One region of the Paraburkholderia sp. RL17-380-BIE-A genome, then DNA from elsewhere that is predicted to be linked to it. Evidence: predicted binding sites of a transcription regulator. Region 1 holds the regulator's gene; each other region holds the start of a gene.
The links. Region 1 encodes LexA, which represses DNA repair genes until DNA is damaged. Its sites were predicted from a motif close to ACTGTATNNNNATACAGT; they were not measured.

Region 1 (10,282 bases):
GCCGCACAGGCGGATCGTGCCCGCATCCGGCGAGGCGATGCCGAGCAGCATGCGCAACGTGGTGGTTTTGCCCGCGCCGTTCGGGCCGAGCAGGCCGAAACATTCCCCGGCGTCGACATGGAACGACAGTCCGTCGACGACGGTCTTTTCGCCGTAGCTTTTTTTGACCTCGTGAAATTCGATGGCGGCTTCAGGCATGGATCGAACGAGTCTCCGGAACAGACATGGATGATTTTAATGGCCGGGAAGGCCGCCTATTCTAGGGCATCGGCGGCTCGGCGTTGGTGCGCGCCCGACGCTCCCGCACGGGTTTCCCGCACTGCGGCAACGAGCGCAAGCAAGCCTGTTGGCGCGCGCACCTCTTTAGAGCGTGGCTTGTGTGCCGTTACCGCACAGTTAGCGTTTTCCATCCCTTGCAACCTGAATTGCGGCGCACCATGATTCATTCAGATCGCGCGTCCCGCGCGAAGGGAGAAAAATCATGGCGAGCTACCAGAAAATCCTGCTGTGCTACGACGGCTCGCGCGAAGGCCGCAAAGCATTGCGTTGCGGCGCCGATCTGGCGTTGGATCTGAAAGCGGAAACGCACTTGTTGTCGGTCGTCGATATGCGTTCGAGCATTGCGCAAAGCGCGGGCCTGCTGACCGACGTGGCTTGCGGCAGCTTCGAAAAGACTGCCCGCGACATCCTTCAGGAAGGCGTGGACTGGCTCACCGAGCGAGGCGTGAGCGCACAAGGGCATTTCGCGTTCGGCCATCCGATCGACGAGATCGCCAACCTTGCCAATGAATTGCACGTCGACCTGGTTGTGGTTGGCCACCGCTGCCGCACCGGTTTGTCACGTTGGTGGATGGGCGCGGGCAATACGCCGCTGCTCGACCGCGTCTCGTGCAGCATTCTGGTGGCGTGTTCTTCGGCCCAGGAGCAGCAGCAGGCGGCGGCCTGATAGCGGCTGGAAATCGCGGCTGGGTGCAGCGCTACCGCGAGCGTGCTCAACGGGCCGGTCGCCTCGGCCCGACGACCCCAGGCGATCACTCGTTCAGGTTGACCGCGGCCAGCTTCCATGTGAAGACACCCTCGCGCTGAAAAATCGCCGAGTAACGCGCGTCGCCAGCACCGTGCTGGTATCTGACGACGAACTCGTTGAGGCCGCGATAGCCCGCGGTGGTTTGCGGCGGTTGCGCCGGCGTGGCGTTAGTGTTGCCGTTGCCTGCGTTGCCGATGGCAGGCGCCGTAGGCGCCGCCGGTGCGGATGAGGCCGCGGCGCCATCCGCCGGCGTGTTCGCTGCAGGCGGTGCGGGCGGCCGTTCGCCCGGATCGCCGCGCGGCGGCATGCCGTTCAGCAAGGCCGCCACGCCGTCTGGCGTGGCATAGGCATCCACGAGCGGGCCAATCAGCGCGACGCCGATCATCGCGCCAATGGCGGCCAGCGGATTGCCGTTGCTGTGCGCGTCGAGCCGCCGCGTGAGCAGCCCGGCGACCTGCTGCTTCAGGCTCTCGCGCAACGCGGGAAAGTCGACGTATTGATTGACCGTTTGCGTGTCGCGCGCATCGGCGGCGCGTTTGAGATTGTTCAGCGCGAGATACGGTGACGCGTACGCAAACCCGAGCGCCGCGATTAGCACAATCACGATCAGCGTGACGATCAGCGGCCGGGTGGCGCCGCCTTTAATGCGTTTCGAAACTGCCATCGAATGGGACTCTCCATCAGGTGTGATCTAACGTGGACCGCGGCCACACGAAAACGATCCCATGCGATGCGATATCGCCGCCCGCCATACCTTCCATCAAGACTCGAATACTGCCCCGTGGACGTTTGCCTCGTCGGCAATGCAGCGGTCGATCATGCGGCACACAGCGTCTACCGTGCCGACCATGATGAGCCGCGACGGGCCGTGATAGACCCGCACCGGTGCGCGACGGGCCGGTTCGGCCGTATTCAGACCCGAGTTCAGCGACACGCGGGCAAACGCCGGCAACGACGATGGCAGGCTCGACACGCTGTCCGGCGCATCGAACAGCGACGGCGTGCTGGCCGTGGACGCCTCGATCAATGAGCAGGGCACCAGCTTGCGAAGATGGCGCAGACGACCGAACTGGCGAAAAGGCAGCAGGCGGGCAAGACGTTCCATGAGACTCTCCAGACGATGCAGCGTTAATGCGGCGTTAATGCGGCGTTGGCGCGGCTTTCTACTCTGTCGAACGGGCAAGAAGGGGCTTGGATCGAAGTGCTGGGAAACAAGCCGCCTGGAACCTGACCGTTCAGAACTCGCCGGGGCGAATCAGCCCCACGGCGATACCTTCCAGCGCGAATTCCGCACTGCCGGTTTCAACGAAGATGTTTTCGTAATCGGGGTTCTCGGCGATCAACTCGAGCCCGTTCGGCCGGCGCTTCAGGCGCTTGACCGTGACGTCGTCGCCAAGCCGGGCAATGATGATCTGGCCGTCTTTGGCTTCCGTTCTCTTTTGCACCGCGAGCAGGTCGCCGTCGAAGATGCCCGCGTCGCGCATGGACAACCCGCGCACCTTCAGCAGGTAATCGGGCTTGCTCGAAAACAGCGCCGGGTCGCACGCGTAGTGCTGCGAGATATGTTCCTGCGCGAGGATCGGGCTACCCGCGGCCACCCGCCCGATCAGCGGTAGCGACAGTTGCATGATGCTGGCGTGCGGCAACGTGAACTGGTGCGGCGAATCTTCCGGGCCCGCCAGCAGGCGGATGCCGCGCGACGCGCCGGCCGCGAGTTCGATCACGCCCTTGCGGGCGAGCGCCCGCAGATGTTCTTCTGCCGAGTTGGCCGAGCTGAAGCCCAGTTCGGCGGCGATCTCCGCGCGGGTGGGCGGAAAGCCGGTGCGTTCGATAGCCCTGCGGATCAGATCGAAAACCTGCTGCTGTCGTGCGGTGAGTTTGGTCATGGCGCCACTGTATGTATGAACAGGTGACTGTATTTTTATACAGTATTCCGCGCAATTCAAGCTTTACTTTAAGTTCGTGCCGAGGGGTGGCGTTGCAGCGTCGTCAAACGACGCTCCAACACCCGTTTTCGTGCCGCAACGCCTTATCCAGCTGTCATTACCACTTTTGCGTATTAAAGAATGAAGAAACATTATTTTTAATGATGAAAGCCCTTCGATAGACTGGCCTCCAGTTGGCGTTCATGTGCACGTGACCGCGACGCAAAAAGACACCACACGCTGTTTCAGCGCACAACGCGGAGAAAGTTGACATGAATCACCAAGGTACGGGGCTGGCAGGCAAAACGAAGAAACTCATCGCGGCGCTCGCATTGGGCGCGGCGAGCGCGCTCGGCGTGATGGCGCAGGCGCACGCTGCCGACACGACACTGCTGAACGTGTCATACGACCCGACGCGCGAGCTGTATCAGGACGTCAACCAGGCGTTCGGCAAGGAATGGAAGGCGAAGACCGGCGAGACGATCACCTTCAAGCAGTCGCACGGCGGCTCCGGCGCGCAGGCGCGTTCGGTGCTCGACGGTCTGCAGGCCGACGTCGTGACGCTCGCGCTCGCTTACGACATCGACGCGCTGGCCAACAAGGGTTTGCTGGACAAGGGCTGGCAGAAGCGCTTGCCGGATAACGCGTCGCCGTACACGTCGACGATCGTGTTTCTGGTACGCAAGGGCAACCCGAAGCACATCAAGGATTGGGACGACCTGATCAAGCCGGGTGTGTCGATCGTCACGCCGAATCCGAAGACCTCGGGCGGGGCACGCTGGAACTACCTCGCGGCATGGGCATACGCCGAGCATCAGCCGGGCGGCAACGATCAGAAGGCCAGGGAATTCGTCGGCAAGCTCTACAAGAACGCCGGCGTGCTGGATTCGGGCGCGCGCGGCGCGACCACCAGCTTCGTGCAACGCGGTATCGGCGACGTGCTGATCGCATGGGAAAACGAAGCCTTCCTGTCGCTGAAGGAGTTCGGACCGGAGAAGTTCGAGATCGTGGTGCCGTCGGTCAGCATTCTGGCCGAGCCGCCGGTTGCGGTGGTGGACAAGGTGGTGGACAAGCACGGCACGCGCAAGCTCGCCGAAGCGTATCTGAACTTCCTGTATAGCGAGCAAGGCCAGGAAATCGCGGCAAAGAACTTCTACCGTCCGCGATCGAACAAGGTGCCGGCCGAGCTGACCGCCAAGTTTCCGAAGCTGAAGCTGTACACGGTCGACGATTCGTTCGGCGGCTGGACCAACGCGCAGAAGACGCACTTTGCCGACGGCGGCGTGTTCGATTCGATCTATCAACCGCAGTAACGATCGAGCCGTTGCCTTCACCGGCATAGGCAGCAAAGCGATGCGGCAACGCGTCACTCCGGAGCGCGCCCCAAGGGGCGCGCTTTTGGCCAGCCAGGGCCCGGCGGCCGGAAACACGAGCATCAACCTGAACGAGTAACGAGCATGACGACGTTGACCTTCCGAAAACCGAGCGCCTTGCCCGGTTTTGGCCTGACACTCGGCATCACGGTGGCTTATCTGAGCCTCGTGGTGCTGATTCCGCTTGCGGCGACCTTTCTGAAGACCGCGACGCTCGACTGGAGCCAGTTCGTGCGCGCGGTGAGTTCGCCGCGCGTGCTCGCGTCGTATCGCCTGACGTTCTTCTCCGCGCTCGGCGGCGCGCTGATCAACGCGGTGTTCGGCTTTCTGGTGGCGTGGGTGCTGGTGCGCTACACGTTTCCGTTCAAGCGCATCGTCGACGCCGTGGTCGATCTGCCGTTCGCGCTGCCCACTTCGGTGGCCGGCATTTCGCTTGCGGCCGTGTATGCGGGCAACGGCTGGATCGGACAGTTCCTCGAACCGCTCGGCCTGAAAATCGCCTTCACGCCGGCCGGCGTGCTGGTCGCGCTGACGTTCATCGGTTTGCCGTTCGTCGTGCGCACGGTGCAGCCGGTGCTCGAAGAATTCGAACGCGAACAGGAAGAAGCGGCCGCGTGCCTGGGCGCTTCGCGCTGGCTGACGTTTCGCCGCGTGGTGCTGCCGGCCGTGTTTCCGGCTCTGTTGACGGGCTTCGCGCTGGCTTTCGCGCGCGCGCTCGGCGAGTATGGCTCGGTGATTTTCATTGCCGGCAATGTACCGATGAAGTCGGAAATCACGTCGCTTCTCATCATCACGAAGCTCGAGCAATACGACTACGCGGGGGCCACGGCTATCGCGGTGGTGATGCTGGTCGTGTCGTTCCTGATGCTGCTGCTGATCAATACCCTGCAGTGGTATTTGCAGCGCCGCACGGGCCGCGGTGGCGCGGGCCCGGTGCCGGCCGCCAGTGTGGCGAGCGTTGCCGCAATCGGCGGAGGTGTGCAATGAGCCGGCGAACCGTAAATGACGTATCCGCCGCGAGTGTTGCGAACAACGCCGCTGCCGTTGCGGTGGCGCCGCGCGCGCCACTGAATGTCGCGCGCCGTCCCGACCCTGTCACCGAACCGCCGCTCGTGCGCTGGATTCTGACCGCCATCGCGCTGCTGTTCCTCGCGCTGTTTCTGGTGGTGCCGCTCGTCGCCGTCTTTTATCAGGCGCTGGCCAAGGGTCTTGGTTTCTATCTGGAATCGCTCGCCGACCCGGACGCGCTCTCGGCGATCAAGCTGACCGTGATCACCGCCGCCATCGCCGTGCCGTTGAACCTCGTGTTCGGTCTCGCGGCTTCATGGTGTATCGCCAAGTTCGAATTCCGCGGCAAGGCGCTCCTGACCACGCTGATCGATCTGCCGTTCTCGGTTTCACCGGTGATCTCGGGCTTGATCTACGTCCTGATGTTCGGCGCGCAGGGCTGGTTCGGCCCGTGGCTGCAGGACCACAACATCCAGATCATTTTCGCGGTGCCGGGCATCGTGATGGCGACGATCTTCGTGACGTTCCCGTTCGTCGCGCGTGAGCTGATTCCGTTGATGCAGGCACAAGGCAACGACGAAGAAGAAGCCGCGCACGTGCTCGGCGCGTCGGGCTGGCAGACTTTCCGCCGCGTCACGCTGCCGAACGTCAAATGGGGCCTGCTGTATGGCGTGATTCTGTGTAACGCGCGGGCAATGGGCGAGTTCGGTGCCGTGTCGGTGGTGTCGGGCCATATTCGCGGCCAGACCGACACGATGCCGCTGCACGTCGAAATTCTCTACAACGAATACAACTTCTCGGCGGCGTTCGCCGTGGCGTCGGTGCTGGCGCTGCTCGCGCTCGTGACGCTCGGCCTGAAGCTGCTCGCGGAACGCCATATGTCGGCGGAACTGTCGGCCGCGCGAGATGTGCCCGCGTACGCCGGTCCGGTTACCACGCCGGTGGGCGCAACACCCGCAACCCACACAACGCATGCATCGCAGCAACACCCGCTCAAGCAAGGAGAGCTGTAATGGGTATCACCGTTCGTAACCTGCAGAAGCGCTTCGGCGATTTCGTCGCGCTCGATAACGTCACACTCGACTTTCCGCCGGGTGAGCTGGTCGCGCTGCTCGGGCCGTCGGGTTGTGGCAAGACCACCTTGCTGCGCGTGATTGCCGGGCTCGAATACGCGGACGGCGGCCAGGTCGTGCTGCAAGGCCAGGACGTGGCGACGGTCGGCGCGCGCGAGCGGGAAGTGGGCTTCGTGTTCCAGCATTACGCGCTGTTCCGTCATATGACGGTGTTCGAGAACGTGGCGTTCGGCTTGCGCGTGAAGCCGCGCAAGGAACGTCCCTCGGAAGCGGTGATCCGCGAGAAGGTGCATGAACTGCTGAAGCTCGTGCAACTCGACTGGCTCGCGCAACGCTATCCGTCGGAATTGTCGGGCGGCCAGCGGCAGCGTATCGCGCTCGCGCGCGCGTTGGCGGTCGAACCGAAAGTGCTGCTGCTCGACGAACCGTTCGGCGCGCTGGATGCGAAGGTGCGCAAGGAGTTGCGTAGCTGGCTGCGGCGCCTGCACGACGATCTGCATATCTCGACGATTTTCGTCACGCACGATCAGGAAGAAGCGCTCGAAGTGGCGGACCGTATCGTCGTGCTCAATCGCGGGCACGTGGAGCAGGTGGGCAGTCCGCAGGACGTGTATGACCATCCGCAGACCTCGTTCGTCTACGAGTTTCTCGGCGCCGCGAACCGTCTGCACGGCAAGGTCGACGCGAGCGGTTTCGTGGTCGACGGCGCGGCGCTTCCGGTGTCGATCAAGGCCGATTTCAGCGGTCCGGCCTTCGCTTATGTGCGTCCGCACGATCTGCAGTTGTATCCGCAGGCATCGGGCCACCGCGAAGGCATTGTGGTCGACGTGCGGCGCGTGGTGACCTTGGGCGGCTCGGTGCGCGTGGAACTCGCGGGCCGCGAGGGCAACCTGCTCGAAGCCGAGCTCGATCGGGAAGCGTGGCGCGATCTGCAACTCTCTATCGGCGACGGCGTGACCGCGGTGCCGCGTGCCTTGCGCGTGTTCCCGGCGCAATGAGGGCAGTGAGCGCGGTGCAGTCAGTCGCGCGGCAACACGACTCGGTGTTTCAATCAAACTCAAATAACTCAACTCTGGACAAACCGGAGACATACAGATGAATTTCCAGCAATTGCGCTTCGTGCGCGAAGCCGTGCGTCAGAACATGAACCTGACCGAGGTGGCGAACGTGCTGTACACCTCGCAGTCAGGCGTGTCGAAACAGATCAAGGATCTCGAAGACGAACTCGGCGTCGACATTTTCATTCGACGCGGCAAGCGTCTGACGGGCCTCACCGAGCCGGGCAAGGCGGTGCATCAGCTGATCGAGCGGATGCTGCTCGACGCCGAGAATCTGCGCCGCGTCGCGCGCCAGTATGCCGATCAGGATAGCGGCCACCTGGTCGTGGCGACCACTCACACGCAGGCGCGTTATGCGTTGCCGAAGGTGATCCGTCAATTCACCGAGGTGTTCCCGAAGGTGCATCTGGCGTTGCGCCAGGGCAGCCCGCAACAGATCGCGCAGATGATCATCAACGGTGAAGCGGACATCGGCATCTCCACCGAAGCGCTCGACCGCTTCCCGGATATCGTCACGTTCCCGTGCTATTCGTGGCATCACGTCGTGGTCGTGCCGAAGGACCATCCGCTGGTGGGCCGGCAGAATCTGACGCTCGACGAGATCGCCGAATTCCCGATCGTCACGTACGACCAGGACTTCACGGGCCGCTCGCATATCGACCAGGCATTCGCGAAAGCGGGGGCGCTGCCCGATGTCGTGCTGACCGCAATCGACGCCGACGTGATCAAGACCTATGTCGAACTCGGCATGGGTATCGGCGTGGTCGCGGCAATGGCCTACGATCCGAAGCGCGACACGGAACTGGTCGCGCTCGACACGCAACATCTGTTCGAAGCGAGCACGACGCGGGTCGGTTTGCGCAAAGGCGCGTTCCTGCGCGCGTATGCCTACCGGTTGATCGAGATGTTCGCGCCGCAGTTGAACGAAGCGGAGATCGCCGCGCAATTGCGAGAAGCGGTTTGATGGATGCGCCGGGTCGGTGAAGGGCCATTTGTTTATCCATGCATGGCGGCGCGCGGCGCATCGCTTACAATCGCCGCCATGAACACTTCGACTTCTTCCTCCGCTACGCCTTCAGACGAAGGCGCCACGCCGCCGTTGCCGCGCATCGCCGTGCTCGCGACCGGCGGCACGATCGCCGGCGCGGCTGCGGACGCCACCAATACGTCCGGCTATCAGGCCGGTGTGGTCGGTGTCGAGCAATTGCTGGCCGTGGTGCCGGCCTTGTCCACGGTGGCGCGCATCGCGCCCGAGCAGATCGCCAGCGTCGACAGCAAGGACATGGCGATGCCGCTGTGGACCACGCTCGCGCAGCGCATCAACACGCTGCTCGCCGACAGCGACATTGACGGTGTGGTGATCACGCACGGCACCGACACGCTCGAAGAAACCGCTTATCTGCTGCATCTGACCGTCAAGTCGGACAAGCCGGTCGTGCTGACGGCGGCCATGCGCCCGGCCTCGGCGCTGTCCGCCGACGGTCCGCTGAATCTGCTGAACGCCGTGACGGTCGCGGCGCACGCGGCGTCGCGCGGGCAGGGCGTGCTGGTGGCCTTCAACAACAAGATTCACAGCGCGCGCGATGTGGTGAAGACGAGCACCTACGCGGTCGATGCATTTCATTCGCCTGAAATCGGCGCACTGGGCTGGGTGCAGGACGGCCGCGTCGAATTCCAGCGCGGCGTGGTGCGTCCGCATACGCTCGCGACCGAATTCGTGATCGGCTCGAAGTGGCCGCATGTGGAGATCGTGGTGAGTTATGCGGGCGTGACGCGGATTGCCGTGGATGCGCTGGTTGCCGCTGGCGTGCGCGGTATCGTCGTGGCGGGCACCGGCAACGGCTCGATTCATACCTCGGTGCAACAGGCGCTGGCCGATGCCGCTTCGCAAGGCGTGGCGGTGGTGCGTGCCTCGCGTGTCGGCTCGGGGCATGTGATGCGCAACGGCGCGGCCGCCGACGACGCGCTCGGTTTCGTCAGCGCGGGTTCGCTAAATCCGTACAAGGCGCGCGTGCTGCTGATGCTGGCGCTGGCCGCGGGCGGCACGGGACCCGTGGCGCTGCAGAAGACTTTCGACAAGTATTGATTGTGCGCGGGCGGTCCGGTTCAAAGTCAGAACCGTGTCCCGCATATGACGCTTGAATGACGACGCGGCGCCCAGGTCATCGACCCGAGCGCCGCGTTGTCGTTTCAGTTCAAGTTTTTTGCTTTAGCCGACCATAGGCGACGCCGCCAGTCCGTCAGTCCGCCAGATCCGGAGGCAACTTCCCGCCGTTCGCCGCCAGCGCCAGCATGACCTGTTTATGCAGCCAGATGTTCATGCTTGCGGAATCGTTCGTGTCGCCAGTGAACTTCAGCTCTTTTGCGAGCTCCTTGCGATGTTCGAGGCTGCTGTCCACGCCGAGCGCTTTCAGCGTGTCGACGATCGACGTGCGCCAGTTCAACGTTTGTCCACTCTCACTCACGAACTGGTCCATCACGACAGCAACGTCGACGTCGGCGAGCGGCGCGGGCGCCGGTGCAGCCGCCGGTGCGGCAGCTTGCGCCGCTGCCGGATCCGGTGTCGGCTCAACCGCGGGCGCAGGCTGGTCCGGTTTCGCTTTGCCGAAGAGCTTATGTACGATGTCACCGAAGATGCTCATTCTGAATCCTTTGCAGATAGGTTACTGGCGCAAGCACATTCCGCTCACGGGTTGAAAACTGGTTGGGAATCGGGCGAATGAAGCAGAGGACACGCGTTGCCATGATCGACAAGCCGCACTTGAACGCTGAACCGCCCGCAACCAGACTTAACGAGTGTAGGAGAAAAGCGCGGAGC
Region 2 (10,282 bases), on a different contig from region 1:
AATGAGCTCGGACAGGTTGCCGTATCCTGCGCGATTCCTGGCAATGAGAATGAGGCCGAAAGCGGGCGACCCGTCCGCATTGACCAGGCGGAAGTACGAACCCACAATGAACGGCAACTTCGCTTCCTTCGCGGCGACATGTGCCCGCACCACGCCTGCGAGCGAACACTCGTCCGTCACCGCGAGCGCGGAGTATCCTAGCTGCGCCGCTCGCTCAGACAGTTCCTCCGCGTGCGAGGCGCCATGCAGGAACGTAAAGTTGGAAAAGCAGAACAGCTCGGCATAAGCCGGCAGCGTCGAGAACGTGGAGTCCATGGCGTGTCATCCAAACAGGCCATGAAGGAACCACCGCTGGTCATCCTCCGCATCACGACTGCTCACGCGTTCCCGGTAAATCCAGAAGCAGCTCTGGTCTTCGCCCTGCGCGACGAAGTAGTCGCGCGTCACCAGTTCGCCGTCGAACCAGCCGGCTTCTATACGTTCGCCCGGGGAGACCATGCGCAACGGTGAGCCGTAGAACGGACGGTGTTTTCGCATCAACAGGCGCACCGGTTTCTCGAGCAGCCACGTAGGCCGCGGCAGCCCTTCCGGCAGCATGGTTCCTTTCGAGGCGCTCGCAACCGGTACCCATCGGTTCGCAATCTCCGGCCTGTAATCGGCTGTCGGTGCGGGGCGCAGTACGTTTTCCTCGCCGAGCCTTGCGACCAGCAATTCAATGAGACGCGAGTGGTCCTCGGCCGAACCGCCGGGCTCTGGAAATAGCGAGTCCGAGGCCGGCACGGCCGGCTGCACATTCGACGCATCCAGTCGCAAGGCAATGACAGGCGCGGCCAGCTCAATCCGTCCAAGGCGTTCCTTGAGCAGACGTATCAGATGGTCTTCGCGCCAAGTCGGCTCCCCAAGTGCAATGTCGATGGCCGTCGGTTCGATGGCCTGCCTCCCACGTTCATGCTCGAGAAATAGCGTGGCGCCGGTCAGGGCAAGCTGCTTTGCGCACAGCCATCCGCACAGTTGAACCACGAGACGATGCGCACCGAAAAGCGCGGCTTCCGCGTGTTCGATGCGGTCAGGCATCTCAATACGAGCCGAGAATGTCGGGGGCAATTCCAGCCAGTCGAAGAGTTCAGGCGCTGTGCCGAATGCGCGGTCGAGCGAATCGAGCAGATGCTCACCACAACGGCGTTGCAGACCGGCGCGAGGCAACCTTCGGACGTCGGCAACCGTTTCGCAGCCGAGCCCGGTGAACCAGTCGGCGAACTGCCGGACTTCCGGAACGGAATACAGCGGCAATGCGGACAGCTGCCGGTCGAGAGAATCGAGCTTGAGAACGCGGCGGCTCCGGTGCTTAGCGAGCAGCCACGCGCCCTGGCCCGTGGGAGCCGCACTGACACGCGCGGTCAGCCCAATCGCTTCGAGGATGGCTTTCGTCTGCCGGCAGATTGCCAGCAGTCCGCCGAACAGACGAAGGCTCGCGCCGATGTCCGCGACGACAACGGCTTCATCGAGCAATGTCACATCCGGCGAGAACTGCATGAGCGCCACGGCGACTTCGCGTTGTGCCTCGCGTTCGCGCGCCGGGTCGCGCTCGTACATCTCCACTTCTGGCGCCAGCGTCAGCACGCCGCCTCGCTTCATACCCGTTCTCACGCCCGCTGCCCGGGCTGCACCGTCCGCGACGAGTACTTTGTCCCGTTCGAGGACCGCACTGCCGTGCATCGGCTCAGGCAACCACTTTGGCCGGAATACTTCCAGCTGCAGTCGGGGTAAGTGGACGCCGAGAAATACGCGCATGGTGCGAGAACAGGACAGGTGTGGGTTGAAGGGGAATCGAGAGAGGTTCTGCGCGTGCTGGACCTCGTCGCTTGGTAATGTCGACCGTCAGGCCATCGCGTTCTGGCCGGAGCGCCAGACGCAGGACTGCAGGCGACGCGTCCTGCGCGGCAGCCAGCGGACGGACCATGAAAAACAGCGTCTCCGAAGACTGCGCCGCGAGATGAAGCCTTCGCAATGACGATGTCTGGACGTACTGCGCCCACAACAGCAGCGCGCCGCAGCTTCCCGCGCGAAGAATCTGCTCTGCCGCCCACAGGGCATCCGCCGTCTTCGGCGTGCGAACTTGCAGCAACTGGTCGGGGGGCAGACCGATGTACTCGAGTCCAAGGCCGTTTGGAACATGCGGTGGCTGCACCATGGCAACAGGCCGTTTGCCCAGCGTGCTGAGTGCAGGACGAAGGAGCCGCATTTCACCCACGCCGGCCTGCTGGACCAGCAGGTCGACCAACGCTCCCACCGGCCAACCACCGCCCGGAAGCTCTTCCGAGAGCGCCGGATACCCCGTATCCACGGCACGTCCACGCCCGCGAGCAAGCTGGGACGCTCGCCACAGCGATGGATGGATATGCTCTGGGGCCGGAGCTGAGGATGACATTGGTTTGCGCAAAATACTGTATATATGTACAGTATCTTACATCGAAACGGGAGACGGCAAGGCTGATTCTCAAACTCCTCGCAATGCCGCTTTCAGCTCTGTTGAATACCTTCACGACACGCCGAAAGCCCGTTTGATGTTGCCCCATTAACCGCCACACGGAGGTGGATATGTACGAAGACACAGTTGGGCTGCCCGTACTCACGGATGCGCATGCGGCCGTTCTTCGCTGCTATCTGGCCGTGAGTGATATCGCTGCGTATCGGTCGCACGGGCACTGGTTGACTAGCGAAAGTATGGTGGAGTCTGCCCGTCTGTGGCTCGCAAAGAACGCATGCGTCGCGACATGGTTTGAGCGGATAACGATAGCGGCGCAAGCACACGACATCGCCGAAGAACTTATTTGCAGCGGAGTGACCGAAAACGAGGCCGCTCACGCTGACCGGCTATTTACGGCGCAACTCACAGTGAACTTCGCGTCGCCTTTGGTGGCCAGAATATGGAGGAAATGTACCGGTGCAGACATTGCACGAGACTCGAGCAACTAAGCTGAAGCACAAGCAAAAAATGGAACCGGAGTTATACAACGGATACGAAGTGTGGGGGCATGCTATCCCGCAGAACGGAGGCTACGCCGCTAGCAGCACCATAACGTCTGGCCGGAAACTCATTGAAGGTTCAGGCGTGCTTGCGACATGCGGAACCGAGGGAGAGGCGCGCGCCATCGGTATGGCGTGGGCTCGTGGAGTAGCCCCTTGATTCTCAGGACACGAGACACCCCTTAAAATAAGAGGGAGTCTTGTGACTAGTTTCAAGCCTAGGCAAATCGTGGAAAGCATTGAAGTTCTGACTGAGCCGGAGCGCCGTCGTCGGCGTTCGGTCCAGGAAAAAGTAGCCATCGTGCAGGAAACCCTGGAGCCGGGAGCAACGGTTTCAGCAGTTGCCCGTAGACACGGAGTGAACCCAAACCAGGTGTTTGCGTGGCGCAAGCAATACGAGGAAGGCAGCCTGGCAGCGGTGAAAGCTGGAGAAGCCGTGGTGCCTGCTTCGCAGTTGGCCACGGCGATGAAGGAAATCAGGGAACTGCAGCGTCTGCTTGGCAAGAAGACGCAGGAGGCGGAAATCCTGAAGGAAGCAGTCGAGTACGGCCGCTCAAAAAACTGGATTGCGCGCTCGCCCTTACTGCCCGGGGACGACCAATGAAAACGGTCTGCGATGTTCTCGGCGTGGCGCGCTCTGCTTTGGCAGTCAGAAAAGCCCGCTCTCCAGACTGGCAGGACGGGCGCCGCGCCCGACAGACCGACGACACGGAGCTGGTCGCTGCAATCCACGAGCATGTAGCGGGCTTGCCGACTTATGGATACCGACGAGTCTGGGCATTGCTGCGACGTAGTCACGAATTGACCGGTGCGCCGTGCGTGAACGCCAAGCGGGTCTATCGCGTCATGCGTGACCATCAGTTGCTGCTCCGGCGCCTTGGCCAGCGACGCGATACCCGCCGACATGATGGACGCATTGCCGTTGACCAGAGTAACGTCCGCTGGTGCTCGGACGGCTTCGAGTTCCGTTGTGACGATGGCTCGCCGTTGCGCGTGACGTTCGCGCTGGACTGCCATGACCGGGAAGCTATTAGTTGGGCAGCGACTACTGGCGGCCATAGCGGGGACGTCGTGCGCGATGTGATGCTCGCAGCGGTCGAGCAACGCTTCGGCACGCCGCAGGCAGGCGCACCCATCGAATGGCTGTCGGACAACGGCTCTGCCTACATCGACCACCGTACGCGCAGCTTTGCCCGCGAGTTGGGCCTGGAGCCGTTGACGACGCCTGTTCGTTCGCCGCAGAGTAACGGTATGGCCGAGTCGTTCGTGAAGACAATCAAGCACGATTACATTGCCTTTATGCATAAGCCTGATGTGCCAACAGCGCTCTCACATCTGGCTGGCGCCTTTGAGCATTACAACGAACGCCACCCGCATAAGGCACTGAAGTACCGTTCCCCCCGGGAGTTCCGGCGAACCGCTGCATCATCAACTTAACGGTGTCTGCGTGTCCTGATTTACAGGGGCAACTCCAGCTCGCGCATGGGTTGACACTCACGGGTAGGTCAGACCCGTGAGCTAAAAAGACTTCCATCCACTTGTGGCTTTGTGTCTTAAAGAACTCTTCATGTCGATGAAGAAGTAAAAAGACATCTAGCGAATGATGTTTTAACTTTTACCGGGAGCTCATTTTTTAGGTCCCCGGCACTGCTCCAGCGCCGCACTATCGCGCTCCTCAAAGGTGCGACCGGGCGCCGGTCAGCATGTCCCAGTATTCCCGACGCGGCATCCCGACCGGGTGAGAAAGCCCCATTTCGGGCAATCCTTCGCATAGAGTGCGCATTCAGTTGTTAGCCAGCCACGGTAGCATGCTCCGTCGCTGTCGTTGACCTGCAGTGAATTCGCCGCGCCGCTTGTTCGGCCAAAGCATATGGCTCCTGGGATGGCAATGAACGGTTGCTGTCGATTCGTTTGCTTCGATGCATTCACCGCGTTTGCAGAGTACGACGAGGCGCAGGCTAGTAGCACGAGCAAATTACCGGTTCGAAATGGCATGCTCCCTCCACCACAGGTCGACTGCGCGCATTACTGCATATCTCGGCATTCGAGTTCGAGTTCGGAAACAGCGAGCTGCGCCGTTTTCCTGATATGCATCACCGTCTGAGCTTTCTTCGCAATAGCCTTCGTGGCCGTGGGTTTCGAATCGGCCGCCGCACTGGCGCCGTCAATCAAAAACTTCGCTTAGTCCTTGGCACCAGACAGCCACACCGGAGCCGGACCGCGCCCGCTCCATGTCGCGCCGGACTTCGGGTCGCGATACTTAGCCGGCTGCGGACCTTTCGGCTGTCCTTTGCCAGCACCCACGCTGACCGTCTTCGAGGCCTTCTTTCCGACAGCTTCACCTCGCTAACAACACCGGCGTTCGTCGCAACAGTCGCTTCAGCGGCACCTGCAATCAAAAATTTGACTGGCGGAGTTCGTGCCAACGCCTGGCATGCGACGGCGACACAGCGACGTCCGGACCGCAGCGTTAAGTCCGTACCAGCAAGGTGTCCAGCCGTTCCCTCATACGATGGCAGGTCCTCTTGATGCACCCGCGGCTATCTGGTTATGAAGATAAACTGCACGCCATCGTCATTCACATCGAATGTCGCATACGCGGAATCATCAAATGCGTATTGATATCCCTGCATCACAAGAAATGCAGGGAAAGGTTTCTTGATAGGGTTACCAAGCTTCGACGTAATTTTCTTTGCATCATCGCCGAGCTTTATGCCGAGAACATTGCCGGCGAACGGTGCGTCAAGACAAATCGTCTCAACGTGTAGACGGATGCATATCCCGAGAAATTGCCCCTTGTGGGATAAGCGTTTCCAGCTTGGGGCACACCCATAACGTGAAAAAAGCACACGCATAAGCCGGAAAAGTCCCGACTTCGGAAGAGCCACGCTAGGCACAGCGTCGGCTCCTTCTCCACCGCATCCCTGCGGTGAACACTGCTGTACAAAAATTCATCGAAGAATCATCCGGTTAGCCCGTGTTTTGGCTTAACATACAAAAAAGTATGCTATATAATTCGGGACAGAGTAGGGCTTCCATTGCTCGGCATTTGGAGCCGAGGGACTCCGTATCGGTGAAGAGGCGTGAAGCTTGGTTACGGCCCGGTATCGCGCGTGAGCTTGGCCTCGCAAAAAATCATCGAAAAATCATCTAGTTAGTGCGCGCTTTCGATTAACAAACAAAAAAGTACGCTATAGAACTATGGGTGGATGGGACTTCTACGGCCGCACTGAGCCCCTGGCTGAGCTGCGGCGGATTGTTGAATCGGGGCGGTGGTTTTTCTGCCGAATCGAAGGCCGCCGCCGCATTGGCAAAACGACCCTTCTTGGCGAGTTGGCCAAGACAGAGGCTGACCTCAGCAACCGGCTGGTGTACATGCAGGTGCCCGACTCTGACGAGCGGGACGTGGCATACACCCTCAGGCAAAGCCTGAGCGGTTGCGAACACGAGGAAGCTCGAAACCTTGCCACGAGCGTCACGAATTTCCCCACGATGGCGTCTGCCATCGGCAAGCTATGCGCTGCGGGTTTCATCGTCGTCCTCGACGAGTTCCAATACTTCACCCGCAGCAAACTACACGCCTTCAACTCCTTCCTGCAGGCCGAGGTCGACAAGCTTCGTGCAGCGCAGTTGAAGCACGGGGGTCTGTTCGTGCTCGGCTCCTTGCAGCCGGAGATGAACGCCCTGCTAGACGATAAGAGCGCGCCGCTTTACGGACGTGTAACTGCGCAGATTCCCCTTGACCACTGGGACTTCGAAGACCTGCTATCGGTGTTTGCCAGCCAGGGTGTCCAGCGGCCTGAGCAGTGGCTGACGCTGTGGACATTCTTCGAGGGTGTGCCGAAGTTCTATCACGACGCGTATGAGCAGGAACTGTTTGGCGTTGCGGCGTCGGAGTTCTCCTCCGGGCTTCTGCGTCGAATGTTTATTCGTAGTTCGAGTCCGCTCTCAGAGGAAGCGGACACCTGGTTCCTGCGGGAATTGCGGGGAAAAGCGGTCTCGGTCCTGCATTTTCTTGCAGACCATGCAGGCTGTGGCCATGCGGAGATTGTCGCCGCGCTTACGGACGAGGACGAGAAGCATGCCCTCGGAACACACATCTCGCGCCTCGTGGACCGCTACAAGATGGTCGACAAGCTCCAGCCCGTATTCTCGGACAGCAAGAGTCGAAACGCACGCTATTACATTGCGGACAACTTCCTTCAGGCGTGGCTGGCAGTTGCAAAGCCCGCCCGCGAAGAGGCGCGGCTAAAGCCACTTGAGAAAGTGATTGCTCCGGCCATGCGCCGGCTCGAAACGCTTGAAGGCTTTTCTTTCGAGAAACTGGTGCGTTCCCTGCACCTTGAGAGTTCCCGGAAAGGCAAGGGCGACTTTGAGCTGTCGGACCTGAAACTCGGCTACTGGAATCGGCCGAGGGATGTCTCGAAAGCAATCGAAATTGACCTGGTCGCCTATGACGAACCAAACAAGAAGGTCCGGTTCGGGTGCTGCAAGAGGTCGCCCAGTGCACACGACCTCCCCGTCTTTGAGCGGCACGTCAACGCGTTCCTTCAGACCAACGGGCACAAGCATCTGGCCGGCTGGGAGCGAGAGATGGTGCTGTTCTCCCCTGTATTTTCAGAGCAAGACCGGGCACATTACCAAGGCAAAGGGTACATGACCCGCGATTTGGTCGACTACGCCAGCATGTTTGGCAACGCGCCTGGCGCGCAGCGCGAGCAATAGCGCATGGGAGCGGCTCGCCCGCTCCGCACCCTGGCTGCCCGTGTTCGAATAATTGCGTGTAGATAGCGTGCCGCCGGCCCCGCATTGGGGAAAACATGACTGAAGCCCCATAAGTTTCTCAACTTATGGGTCCGTTTTTCTCAGGTTATGCGTCTATCGACAGGACCAGTAGCTGCTTGCCGAGTCGCGCGAACTCGGGCAATCACTGGAAAGAATCGGTTCAGAGGTCCTTCGAGGTCAACAGATGCAAACTGAGAAATACCGTGGATACACGCTGTGGGGTCATGCCATCCCGCAGCAGGAAGGCATCCCACAGCCGGCGAAATTCGCAGGAAGCGGCACGGTCACGCGCGACACGAAGGTCGTCGAGGTATCCGGGGTACTCGGCGCTTTTGATAGTGACGAAGAAGCAGAGTTGGTAGGCCTTTCGTGGTGTCGGGCGTGGGTAGATAGTCACGGCTAGCGCGGAGGTCGCGGCAATCGCGCTTCGGTTTGCGTAGAACTCGCCTTGCACAATTAGGGTCATCAATCTATAACGGACTCGGGTACCGCCGTCCGTGTCGCATTTTTCGCGTGGTGCTCGTCCCGTGAATCGGAGGTGCCCATGTACTGTGCTCGGAGAACGGTTGCCACGCTCGTCGCCGTGTCGGCATCGTCGCTCATATCAACAACTCATGCCGAGTCCAGTCTCAGCTACTTAGGAGACGCGACAAATGCCATCTACTCCTTGAACGGCAATTCCAGCCCAGAGGAAGTTGCGAAGGCTTATTCGCAAGGATGCACCGCATTAAAACGCTTGAGCGACGACCAATCTTTCAAAAAGGCGCTCCACAAGAAAGCCGGAAAATCCGGAGGCACTGAACAGCGCGAAGCTCTCCAGGCAGCGCGTACTTTCGCCGGAAGTTTTGTCGACTCGGAGTCAGGCGCGCTGAAACAAATTGGCGTGAGCGACGATGCTGCCAAACAGGTCCTCCATAGAGCATACGACTTCCGGAAGGACATAACTGACAAGCCAGACCCCAATCTCATTGGGCGGGACATCACCGATACACGGGATGTTGTTTGCAAGGCGAGCGCGCAGGCATCGGCCTCTTTGCAGGATGCGAAGAACCGAAATCGATGGGAACTGATTGCCTTGGGATTCGGTGGCGTAGCGCTTATAGCGGCTGACGCCGGGTCCGAGATTCCATCGGGCGGCTTAGCCACCGCTTCATTCGGACTTGGCGTGGGAATGGTTGGAACGTTCCTGAGCAAAACCACGAAGGAGTGGTGAGACCGATGCAACGTTGAGCGTCAATAGGTACCAGCGCTTAAACTCCGCAGCGTCATCTGGTATGCGTCTCAGCTGGGATTTATCGAGATGTGAAAAAACGATTCATCGAAAGAGGACAGCGAGGCCCGATGCGCACCAACGACGGAAGGCTGTCGCCCGGTCATAGTTGGCATGGTAGGCATCTGCGGACAGGCGGCCTATTGGCCTGCTGAAGTCGTGCGTACAGCAGTCGGCTCGGCCATCAGGTCTTGCACCACACCGTCGGCATTCAGGAAATGATGCAGCACGGAGTTCTTCAAGTAACCAGATGCAATCAGTCCGCCAGACGGTGCCTTGTAGAAGCGGACACCCACAGTTTCGCAGTGGCTGAGAAGCGCACGTGGACGTTGCATGCCCAGTCTTGACGACTCTGCGCGCTCGTCGCGTGTGTCAGTAATGCCATGTTACGAATCTCGCTCCCCCGTTGCACATGTGTCCAACGGGCCCTCCTACACTCCGACCCGTAGCCACTAACATCGCACTCGAATGTGCGGGGGAGTAGGGAAAATGAACAACAAAATCGTTGGATTTGCATTCGGTCTCGTCGCGTTGGCAGCATCCACCGCCGCGTCGGCGCACGTCGACATTGGCGTGGGCATCGGCATTCCGGTCGGAGTCTATGCGCCAGCAGACCCCTTGTACGCACCGCCGCCTCCCGTGGTATATGCTCCGCCGCCAGTCGCCGTTGCATACGGCGGAGATGACGACTGGCGAACCCGAGAATGGCGCGAACGTCGCGAGTGGCGTGAACGTGAATGGCGCCGCCAGGAATGGCGTGAACACGAGTGGCGCGAGCGTGAATGGCGGGGATATTGAAACCACGCCAAAAGGCGCCACATCTCGAAAATTCAACCGCTGATTATTTACAATGAAAGCTAGCCAGATAAAAATCGCCCTGATTGCAACAGCTTTGGCTTTTGCTTCGGCGGGCTCGGCAAACGCCGCAGGCTGCCTCAAGGGCGCCGTTGTAGGCGGGGTCGCCGGGCATTATGCGGGGCACCACGCCGTCGTTGGCGCTGCTGGTGGCTGCGTGGTCGGCAGACACGTTGCTAAACAGCATGCGCAACAACAAGCCGAGCAACAAGCACAACAGCGAGCGGCGCAACGTCAGACAGCACAGGTCCAATAACACGTCGTCGGCTCGGTACGCCCGGTGAGACCAACAGAATGCTGCTCCACCGGGCGCCTGACAACATCGTTTAGGTCGCCGACTCGGTG
Region 3 (10,282 bases), on a different contig from region 1:
GCGGCTTGGTGGCGCAGGCGGTCAATAGTGCCGTTGCGCAACACAGCAGGAAGAAATGTCTCGTGGTGCCCCAGGCGTTCTTACGCTGGGGTGTGCTGAACGCGCACTGGCGTTGCGGTGCGGCTCTGCTTTTATCTGGATGCGACGGCACGCTTTCTCCCCTTGTTTGCAGGCTTCTCATGGCGACAGCGCGCGAGCTATTCACGCTGTCGAGAAATGCATTCTAAGGGGAATCAGGCGGGCGGGTTTTTGTTCTGGTTGTTGTTCTGGTTGTTGTTCTGCTTTTTGATCTTATACGCCGCCTGGCCGATGCATCTCGCGATGCGGCGCTCGCGTTGCGGGTTCTACGGATGCGTCGTGAACGTATCGGCAGAACCCGAAATTCAATGCCGGCGCGCGCCGGGATCGCGAAGCCAGCGCGACGCGCGCGCTGTTACCCGCGTTCGGCGTTCAACACCTGCTCACCGTCCATATGCGTCGAGCCTTTCGCGGGACGTCCTGCCCAGTATCCGGCGAGCAGCGAGCCCGACAGGTTGTGCCACACCGAAAACAGCGCGCCGGGCAACGCCGCGATCGGCGTGAAATAGAGCTTGCCGAGCGTCGCGGCGAGGCCCGAGTTCTGCATGCCCACTTCGATGGCGAGCGTGCGGCACACGGCTTCGTCGAAGCCGAGCAGACGCCCGCCCCAATAGCCGCCGAGCAAACCGATGCCGTTGTGCAGCACCACGCCCAGCATCACCACGAGGCCGACCGAGGCGATGCTCTTCTGCGTGCCGCCCACCACCGCGCCGATGATCAGCACGATCGCGACCATCGAGATCAGCGGCAGAACCGGTTCGATCTTGCGCACGATTTTGCCGAACAGATGATTGACGATCAGGCCGACCACGATCGGCAACGCGACGATTTGCAGGATGCTCATCAGCATGCCGTGTACGTCGACGGCGATCGAGGCGTCCACGTAAAGACGCGTGAGCAGCGGCGTCGCGAATACGCCGACGAGGGTCGACAGCGCGCTGATCGTCACCGACAACGCAACGTCGCCGCGCGCGAGGTAGATCATCACGTTCGACGCCGTGCCGCTCGCCACGCTGCCCACTAGCACCATGCCTGCGGTGAGGTCCGGCGGCATGCGCAACGCCTTGGCGATCACCCACGCGGCGAGCGGCATGACGAGATAGTGCAGCACGATGCCGGCGATCACCGGCGCGGGCCGCGTGAAGACACGCTGGAAATCGGCCACGGAGAGCGTGACGCCCATTGCCAGCATGATGATGGTCAGCAGCGTGGTGACGTGCGGCGCGATGCCTGAGAACGAGGCGGGCGAGCAGTACGCGGCAATCGAAACGAGCACGGCCCAGAGCGGGAAGAGACGGGTGACGCGGGCAAGCATGAGAGGTGTTCCTTGATTATGTTTTATCGCGAGAAGCAGGGTCGGTCGGGCGGCACGCCGCCGTCGGCGGCGCGCTTGCGGGAGTCTGCCGCGTGAGCGCGGCAAGCCGTGATGGCGGGTGATGAGCCTTCGGGCTGCGCGGGCCTTTTTGAGGCGCGCGAGTGGGTTTTCGGCTAATGGACGCGGGTGCGCGTCCATTAGCCGTAACACGGTATTTTACCGTTCGTGGCGAATTTCCCGTGCACCGGTGGTTGCGCGTGCAACCAGTCGGGCATCGTTCAAACGGGATTGGCCGGCACGCGCCGCAGGCTCAGTTTGTGAAAGCGCAGCGTCATTAGCAGCGCGACGCTCGCGAGACCGGCGGCGAGTCCCCACCACAAGCCGCGCGCGCCGAGACCGAAGTGAAACGCCAGCGTGTAGCCGGTTGGGAAACCGATCACCCAGTAACCGAACGCGGCGGCGATCATGGGTACACGAGTGTCTTTCAGGCCGCGCAGACAGCCGGAACCGACTGTCTGCATGCCGTCGACGATCTGGAAGATCGCCGCCACGCCGAGCAGCGAACTCGCGAGCGCGACCGTGGCCGCGTTGGCCGGGTCGTCGAGATGCAGATAGAGGCCGACGATCCAGTGCGGCGCGGCGATCAGCACGAGCCCCGACAGCGTCATGAAGGCGACGCCGAGCGCCAGCGCGACAAACCCCGCATGGCGCGCGGCGAGCGGCTGGCCGGCGCCGGACCAGAAGCCAACTCGCACGTTGGCCGCCTGGCCGATCGCGAGCGGCACCATGAAGGCCACTGAGGCGACGTTCAGCGCGATCTGATGCGCGGCCAGTTGCGACTCGCCGAGCAGCCCGACCATCAGGCCGGTGGCGAGAAAGAGCGTCGATTCGACACCATAGGTGATCGCGACCGGCCAGCCGATGCCGAACAGTTCGCCCATCAACGGCACGTTCGGCCGGGTGGCGACGACGAAGTGCCGGTAGCGCGGCCGCAAATGCAACAGCGCCATCAGCACGAGCGCGCTCAGCCAGACGGTGATGGAAGTCGCGGCCGCCGATCCGAGAAAGCCGAGCCGCGGCAAACCATAGGCGCCGTGAATCAGCCCGTAGTTGAGAAACCCGTTCACGCCGACGCTCGCGAGCGACACCCACAACAGCCGTTTGGCGGCGCCGATGGCCGGCAGGAACGAGCGCATCAGGCCGACGCCGATCAGGCTGCCGAGCGACCCCCAGCGCAGCACCGCCGCGTACTCACCGACGTTGTGCGCGAGCAGCGCGGGTTCGCCAAAAGCGAGCAGGATCGGCGTGGCGAACGAGAGCAGGAAGAACGCCGGCACCGACAGCAGCACGGACAGCACGAAACCGGTCCAGTAGATGTGCGGCACGCGGCCCTCGTCCTCTGCGCCGCGCGCGTGCGACACGCTCACGCTGACGGAGGTCAGCACGCCTTGCAGCAGCGTGACCACCACGAAAAACAGGTTCGCGCCGAGGCCGCCGGCCGCGAGCGCGTCGGGGCCGAGCGAGCCGAGCAGGATCGTGTCGGTCACGCCCATGGCCATTTGCGAGAGCTGCGCAATGGCGAGCGGCGCGGCGAGGCGGGCAGTGTCCGCCGCGTGGCGGGTCAGGGTCGGCGGCCGGGCGGCCACCCGGGTGAAGCCGGATTGAGTCATGGAGCGCTTGGCAGCGGAAGTGGCGACAGCGCGACGGCGGGCGCGGTAGTCGCGCGGGCGGTGGCGAGGGCAGCGGTTCGGCGGGCCTTGGTGAACGCACGAGGCAATCGTACGAAACAAGCGCACGAAGCAACCGCCAGCCGGCGTGTCAGCCGATTGTTTGTCTGTCGAAACTGACAGCTTATTGCTTAGGCGCGGCGCTGTCGATGGAGAAGGCACGATTTTGGTGCGCGCGCCTCCTCCGAGTTTTCGGAAACCGCAGAGCGGCGGGGCGTTGCGTCAGGCTTCGTGAACCGCAATCCGCGTGTCGCCGAGCAAGACGACCTGGCCCGCGCGGATTTTGCAGGTTTTACGCGTTTCGACCCGGCCGTCTACGGTGACAGCACCGTCCGCCACCATCATTTTTGCCGAGCCGCCGCTGTCCGCGAGCCCCGTTATCTTCAGCAGATTATGCAGTTCGACGTAGTCGCAGGTGAGGGTGAAATCTAGGTTGGGCATGGCGTTTGCGCCTTCAGGCAAGGGGTTCGCATCATAAGCCAGAAGCTTGCCCTGGATGAAGTTCAAGGTGTGCGCCGACTTTGCGTGAGCATCTGCAAGCAGATGTTATGTGATTGTCAGAAAGTGAAACGTTGCGTAACACCGTTCGTAAGACACGAACTTCACTCGTAAAGTGCAGGTCAGTGGTAAAGCCTGCTGGATTGATCTGGCAGCGAGCAGACCGGGCGAGGCACGCAGAGCAAGCTAGCAAAGCGGCTCGAGAATGCGTAACGCCGGACAGGTCGCCCGCGTCACAACAACTTTAGAGAGGATTAGTCATGACCCAAATTCGAACGCTTCTGATCAATACCGCCCTGACCGCCGCCGTGACCGCGTTCGCGGCCACCGCAGCCGTTGCGCAGACTGCGCAACCGGCCGAGGGTGTCAACGGCCAGCCGCAAGTCCAGATGCAAGGCGCCGACGTTGCGCCCGCTGCACCCGCCGCGCAGGGCGTGCAGCCGGTGACGTCGCCCCCGGCGCGCCTGACGGCGTCGGGTTCGACGGACCCGCTGGTGCAGAAGCGCGACGCCAATGCGAAGGCCAACGCTGAATATCGCGCGTCGAAAAAGGCATCCAAGGCCGAGCTGAAGGACCAGCAGAAGGCCGCCAAGGCGCAGTACAAGGAAGAGGTGCGCGGCGCAAAGATCAACCAGAAGGCGGATAAGCAGGCCGCCAACAACGAAATGAAGATGGACATGCAAGGCCAGGCCGGCGTCCAGGCGGACGGCGCCGACGTCAAGCACTAAGACCGAGGCTGAGCGTCAAGGCGGTGGCGGGGCGGCATAGGTTGCCAACGCCGCCGCCTTGACCGATCGCGTTTGAAGGATCGCAAGGTCCAGGCATCTCGTTTCACGGAGGTATCGCATGAATATCACTCTGTCCATGAAGTCCAGAATTTCGGCCGCGTTGATCGCGGGCTGCCTGTCGTCGGTTGCCTTCGCGCAGGCTAGCGATCCGGCTGCGGCGCCGGTTACCCATGCCGACAAGAAGGCGGCCAAGGAGCAGTCGAAGGCGGACAAGAAAGCGTCCATCGCGCAAGCCAAGGCCGACAAGAAGAAAACCGACGCTCAGGCCGACGCCGATAAGGCCAAGGCCGACGCCAATGTGAAGGACGCGAAGACGCAGTAGCCCGGCTTGACCGCTGGCCTCGCGGCGACGTGTGAGCGGCTCCGCGTTGCGTTTTCACAGAAATGGCCCGTGCGCTTCTACGCCACGGGCCATTTTTCATGCGCGCAATTGTCATGCTTCGGGATGCCGGCCGCCGAGGGCGCGCGGCCGAAAAAAGGGTCGCTTGTCGACGAGGGTTGTATGGATATACAGTATGCGTCGCCGTACTGAATCCACCTAACGTCCAAACCGATCGTGCTCTCCGTCGCCGAATCCCCGTCGTTCGATACCGCCGCCTGGCTGGCAAAGCTCAACGACGCGCAGCGCGAAGCCGTCGAGTACGGCGCCGACACGCCTACCGCGCCGCCCGGCGCATTGCTGGTGATCGCGGGCGCCGGCTCTGGCAAGACCAACACTCTCGCGCACCGGGTCGCCAATCTGGTGGTGAACGGCGCCGATCCGCGCCGCATCCTGCTGCTAACGTTTTCCCGTCGCGCCGCGCTCGAAATGACCCGGCGCGTCACGCGCATCGCCGGCGCGGCGCTCGGCACGCGAGCCGCGCTCGCGCAAGGGCTGACATGGTCGGGCACGTTCCATAGCGTGGGCGCGCGGCTGTTGCGCGAGTACGCAGACCTGATCGGCCTCGCGCCGGCCTTTACGATCAACGACCGCGAAGATTCCGCCGACCTGATGAATCTGGTGCGCCACGAGCTCGGTTTGTCGGCGAAAGAGCGGCGTTTCCCGGCCAAGGGCACGTGCTTTGCCATCTACTCGCGCGTTGTGAACACCGGCGCGTCGCTCGGCCAGGTGCTCGACAGTGCGTTCCCCTGGTGCCGTGAATGGGAAGCCGATCTGCGCAGGCTGTTCGCGGCTTATGTCGAGGCCAAACAGAAGCAGAGCGTGCTCGACTACGACGACCTGCTGCTTTACTGGTCGCACATGGCGGCCGAGCCGGTCATCGCCGCCGACCTGTCGGCGCGCTTCGATCACGTGCTGGTGGACGAATATCAGGACACCAACCGTCTGCAGGCGTCCATCCTGCTCGCATTGAAGCCGGACGGCCGCGGCCTGACCGTGGTCGGCGATGACGCCCAGTCCATCTATTCGTTTCGCGGCGCGACCGTGCGCAACATTCTCGATTTCCCCGCGCATTTCGACCCGCCGGCCAAACAGGTCACGCTCGAGCGCAATTACCGGTCGACCGCGCCGATTCTGGCGGCGTCGAACGCGGTGATCGAACTGGCCAGCGAGCGCTACACGAAGAATCTCTGGACCGACAAGGCGTCGGCGCAGCGCCCGCGCCTCGTGAGCGTCGCCGACGAGGCCGATCAGGCGCGCTACATCGTCGAACAGGTGCTCGAGGCGCGCGAGCAGGGCATGAAGCTCAAATCACAGGCGGTGCTGTTTCGCGCAGCGCATCACAGCGCCGCGCTGGAGATCGAACTGACCCGGCGCAACATTCCATTCGTGAAATTCGGAGGCTTGAAGTTTCTCGATTCGGTGCACGTGAAAGACGTGCTCGCCGTGCTGCGCTGGGCGGAAAATCCGCGCGACCGCGTAGCCGGCTTTCGCGTCGTGCAGCTGCTGCCGGGCGTGGGGCCGGCCACGGCTGCCAAGGTGCTCGACGAGATCGTCGCGCGCGCGGGCAGCGGCAATCCGGCCGACACCGCCGGTGGCGCATTGGCGGCCTTCGCCGCGCCGGCTCGCGCGCAGGAAGACTGGCATCCGTTCGTCAAGCTGATGTCGAGCGTGTACGGCCGCCAGACGCCGTGGCCCGCCGAGTTCGAGATGGTGCGCCGGTGGTACGAGCCGCATCTCGAGCGCAACCACGAGGACGCCGCGATCCGTCATGCGGACGTGTTGCAGATGGAGAGCATAGCGGGCACGTATGCGTCGCGTGAACGCTTTCTGACCGAGCTGACGCTCGATCCGCCCGATGCCACCAGCGACGAATCCGGCGTGCCGTTGCTCGACGAAGACTACCTGATCCTCTCCACGATTCATTCCGCGAAGGGGCAGGAGTGGCGCAACGTGTTCGTGCTGAACGGTGTGGACGGCTGCATTCCCTCCGACCTCGGCACTGGCAGCGAAGAGGAAATCGACGAGGAGCGCCGCCTGCTCTACGTGGCGATGACGCGCGCGAAAGAGGATCTGCATATCGTCGTGCCGCAGCGCTTTTACGTGCACAACCAGACGCATATGGGTGATCGTCACGTGTGGGCGTCGCGTACGCGCTTTATTCCCGCGCATCTCATGCCGCTGTTCGACGCCTACGCGTGGCCGCGGATGCCGGTTCCGAGCGCGCCCACGGCGGCCGGGCTGGCCGCCGCCGCGCAGGCGAAGATCGAGATCGCGGCGAAACTCAGGAAGATGTGGGATTGAGAGTGCGGTGGGTGCCGCCGTTACGGGCGCGGCGCCTGCCGTGACACGATTGACGCCGCTTGACGCCGGGCGCCCGCGCGAGAAAAAAGACCGTTGGCGAGGCGCGCTATTGGAGATGACGTTTTTTCAGCGGCTGCGGGTCGCGGCCCGCAGCCGGGGCACGCGCGCCGGAGTCATTCTGCAAGACACGCGGCGCTTCGACCAGATAGGTTGGCTGCCAGTGAGTCGGCGCTCGTTTCTGAAGGCTTCGAGCTTCAGCGCGACTGCCGTTGTTGTTGCTGCGGGGCCGGACGCGGCGGCACGAAGAAGTTGCGCAGCCAGGCCGCCATGCGCGAGAACACGTCGTACGGCTCTTCGACGAAAATCTCCGGCTTGAGCAAACGCAGGAATTCCATGATCTGCTGCGCTTCCTGTTTCTGGAACGAGCCGTGCGAGATGCCCAGCCGCAGAAGCCCGCGCAGTTCGCCGAGCTTCTCGCGCGCGGTGCTCCCCACGCTCGTTTCGCACGCCACCTTGGCCTCGTAGACGCGCTGGCGCAGCGACTCCACCAGCCGCCAGGCCGGTGTCTGCATGACTTCCTCGAGCGCCTGAATGTCCTGCGCCGCGCTCTTGATCTGCGCCGCGAGCGGGTCGACCAGCGTGGCGTCGCCTTCCGCTTCCTTGACGATCGCCGCCGCCCAGTCGCGGCATTGCTTGGCGAGTTCTTCCGGCGTCCATTCCGAGCGGGCCGCGAAACCGAAGCCGAATTCGCCCGCCTGCCGCATCAGGATTGCGACGACGTCCGGAAACTCCTTGTCGAGCGTTCGTTTGGCCCAAGCGTACTGGCCGCCCTGCAACATCCGCTGAACCGCGTGTTCGGTCAGGGGCACCATATTGTCGAGCAGCTTGGCGCGCAAAAAATCCTCAAACGACGGCGTCGCGAACTGCGGATCGAGCTTCAGCGATACCCGCAGAAAAGCGTCGAAATCCTTGCGCAGTGTCGCAATGGTCTCGTCTTTGAGCGTGAGGGTGATTTGACCCATGAGTTATCCCGTTTGGTCCTGCCGCGCGGCTTCGCCGCGCCACCCGGCCGCGCGGGCCTTGGGAGACGCGACGTTCGATGCCGGCGCGCTTGATTCCTGCCTGTTGCCGCGTAACCAGCGGGACGTATCCCGACGAGCGGACCTCGACTGCATAACGGCGGATCGGGGGGAAACTTAAGGGCGTGCGGGACGGGTGCGCCCGCTTTAGAGGGAAGCGTCGCCCGGCATGCGCTTGCGTGTCGCAAGCCGGACGACCTGGATGCTGCCATGAAGGCGGCGTGCACCTATTTCAGCACGATACATTGCCAGACAAAAAACACCGCCAGGCCGACCGCAATGGTCAGAAGCGGCCGACGTGTGACTGCGCTGACGAGCACCGCGGCCAGCGCACCGACGAGTTGCGGATTGCGCCAGGTCAGTTCGGCATTGCTGCCGTGCGGCGAAACCGCCATCGGCACGATGATCGCGGTCAGCACGGTGACCGGCACGAAGCCGAGGGCGGTGCGCACAAGCGGCGGAAACACGAGCCGGTCGCCGAGCACGAAGACCGCGGCGCGGATCACCCACGTGATGGCCGCCATGCCGAGAATCAGAACGACGTAGTTCATCGGGACGCCTCCGCGGTTTTGCCCGTGCCGCGCAGGTTGGGGCGCGAGGTCGACAGCAGGACGCCGATCGCCACGCCCGCGAATACCGCGCCGAGCAACCCGAGCTTGTACGGCCACGCCTGCCAGAAGAAGGCCAGCGTGCCCGCGGTCACTGCGGCCGCGATATAGCGCAGCGCCACGAGTTGCGGCACGACGATCGCGATAAAGGTGGCGACCATCGCGAAATCGAGGCCGAGCGATTGCAATCCCGGAAACGCCGCCCCGAACAACAGGCCGACGACGGTCCAGATCTGCCAGTTCAGGTACATGGCGAGACCCGCGCCGAAGAAGTAGTGCGGGCCGACCGTGCCGGGCTCCCGGTGCCGGTAATGCTCCCACGCGACGGCGAAGACTTCGTCCGTGAGCAGCGCGCCGAGCGCCCAGCGCCAGCGCGCCGACAGATGCGCGACGTGCGGTGCGAGCGTGGCGCTGTACAGCACGTGACGCAAATTGACCACCAGCGTAGTCGCCCAGATCACGGCGAAACTCGCGTGACCTGCGATGAGGCCGAGTGCGATGAACTGCGCGGAGCCCGCGAACACGACGAGCGACATCAACTGCCCGTGCCAGAGGTGCAGCGGACCGGATGCGACGAGCGTGCCGAAAATGACGCCGAAAGGCGCCGCGCCGACCATCATCGGAATGATGTCGCGCGCGCCGGCGGTGAACTCTTTTAGATGGCCATGGCTTGTGGGCTGGCCTGCGGTGGAATGGGTCAATCTTGCCTCCTTGAATCGGGAAGCTTAGCGGGGGCGGCCCAGCGGGGCTTGTACGTTCTTGCGGCTGGGCGTGTCTCGATGCGCTGACGCGTGGCGATGTCGTTGGTTGGTGGCTTGCGCGCCGGGGCGTGTCGTGCGGCCGGAATGAGCGACGCGGCGGCGCGCGCAAAGGTTGGCAGCAAATTTCGTGCTGGGATGACGCCGGCGGCCGGGGCGTCCCAGGCAGCGGGCGTGCACAGGTCGCTAGCAACGTTCGCGCTAGCGTTGTCTCTGGCGGTTAGAGCGCCCGGAACAGCGGTAAAGGTCGCCGGCAACGTTCGCGCTAAGGCTGTCTTTAGCGGCTGGACTCTTTGAGGCCGCCGGACGCGCTGCTCGCCTCCAACGCCAGTGTCCCGCCAACACCCACGCCAACACCCACGCCAACACCCACGCCAACACCCACGCCAACACCCACGCCCTGTCAGACACCTTGCCAGCGTCCGGGCGGCACGCCGAACATCCGCCGGAAATGCCGCGTGAAATGGCTCTGGTCGGTGAAGCCGCTGGCGGCGGCGACATCCGTGACCGATACGCCGGCGCGCAATGGCGCGAGCGCGCGCTGCAAGCGCACCTGATTGCGCCATGCATGCGGCGGCAAGCCGGTCGTTTGAGTGAAAAGACGTGCCGCGTGGAACGGCGAAAGCCCGACCGCCTGAGCGACTTCGGCGAGTGTGACGGGTTCGGCGAGATCGCCCGTCAGGCACTCCTGCATGAGCGCCACGCGTGTGTCGTCGGTGGCGAGGCGGGCGCGCGCCGGGCGCGTTTG

Region 2: the regulator LexA is predicted to act here: its motif matches at 2,444-2,461, upstream of imuA (translesion DNA synthesis-associated protein ImuA).
Region 3: the regulator LexA is predicted to act here: its motif matches at 4,904-4,921, upstream of P0D68_RS23275 (ATP-dependent helicase).

Annotation. Positions count from the first base shown of each region.
Region 1 is NZ_JARESQ010000004.1:300,142-310,423, reverse strand. Features, by position in the region: gene nodI (nodulation factor ABC transporter ATP-binding protein NodI) at 1-198, opposite strand, end outside; gene P0D68_RS08835 (universal stress protein) at 482-946, shown strand; gene P0D68_RS08830 (DUF2939 domain-containing protein) at 1,032-1,691, opposite strand; gene P0D68_RS08825 (hypothetical protein) at 1,788-2,132, opposite strand; gene lexA (transcriptional repressor LexA) at 2,263-2,913, opposite strand; gene P0D68_RS08815 (sulfate ABC transporter substrate-binding protein) at 3,225-4,265, shown strand; gene cysT (sulfate ABC transporter permease subunit CysT) at 4,410-5,312, shown strand; gene cysW (sulfate ABC transporter permease subunit CysW) at 5,309-6,346, shown strand; gene P0D68_RS08800 (sulfate/molybdate ABC transporter ATP-binding protein) at 6,346-7,404, shown strand; gene P0D68_RS08795 (CysB family HTH-type transcriptional regulator) at 7,502-8,428, shown strand; gene P0D68_RS08790 (asparaginase) at 8,507-9,550, shown strand; gene P0D68_RS08785 (DUF3597 domain-containing protein) at 9,705-10,106, opposite strand.
Region 2 is NZ_JARESQ010000002.1:172,695-182,976, reverse strand. Features, by position in the region: gene P0D68_RS03615 (error-prone DNA polymerase) at 1-315, opposite strand, end outside; gene P0D68_RS03610 (Y-family DNA polymerase) at 322-1,791, opposite strand; gene imuA (translesion DNA synthesis-associated protein ImuA) at 1,721-2,428, opposite strand; one part of gene P0D68_RS03600 (IS3 family transposase) at 3,266-3,581, shown strand; one part of gene P0D68_RS03600 (IS3 family transposase) at 3,581-4,464, shown strand; gene P0D68_RS03595 (H-NS family nucleoid-associated regulatory protein) at 5,209-5,331, opposite strand; gene P0D68_RS03590 (ATP-binding protein) at 6,229-7,752, shown strand; gene P0D68_RS03585 (hypothetical protein) at 7,997-8,215, shown strand; gene P0D68_RS03580 (hypothetical protein) at 8,357-9,025, shown strand; gene P0D68_RS03575 (hypothetical protein) at 9,572-9,880, shown strand; gene P0D68_RS03570 (hypothetical protein) at 9,933-10,193, shown strand; gene P0D68_RS03565 (H-NS family nucleoid-associated regulatory protein) at 10,264-10,282, opposite strand, start outside.
Region 3 is NZ_JARESQ010000014.1:31,122-41,403, forward strand. Features, by position in the region: gene P0D68_RS23245 (phospholipase D family protein) at 1-181, opposite strand, end outside; gene panS (ketopantoate/pantoate/pantothenate transporter PanS) at 434-1,393, opposite strand; gene P0D68_RS23255 (MATE family efflux transporter) at 1,672-3,063, opposite strand; gene P0D68_RS23260 (RNA-binding S4 domain-containing protein) at 3,343-3,561, opposite strand; gene P0D68_RS23265 (hypothetical protein) at 3,879-4,346, shown strand; gene P0D68_RS23270 (hypothetical protein) at 4,465-4,728, shown strand; gene P0D68_RS23275 (ATP-dependent helicase) at 4,963-7,089, shown strand; gene P0D68_RS23280 (DUF4088 family protein) at 7,344-8,111, opposite strand; gene P0D68_RS23285 (AzlD domain-containing protein) at 8,396-8,719, opposite strand; gene P0D68_RS23290 (AzlC family ABC transporter permease) at 8,716-9,477, opposite strand; gene P0D68_RS23295 (AraC family transcriptional regulator) at 9,938-10,282, opposite strand, start outside.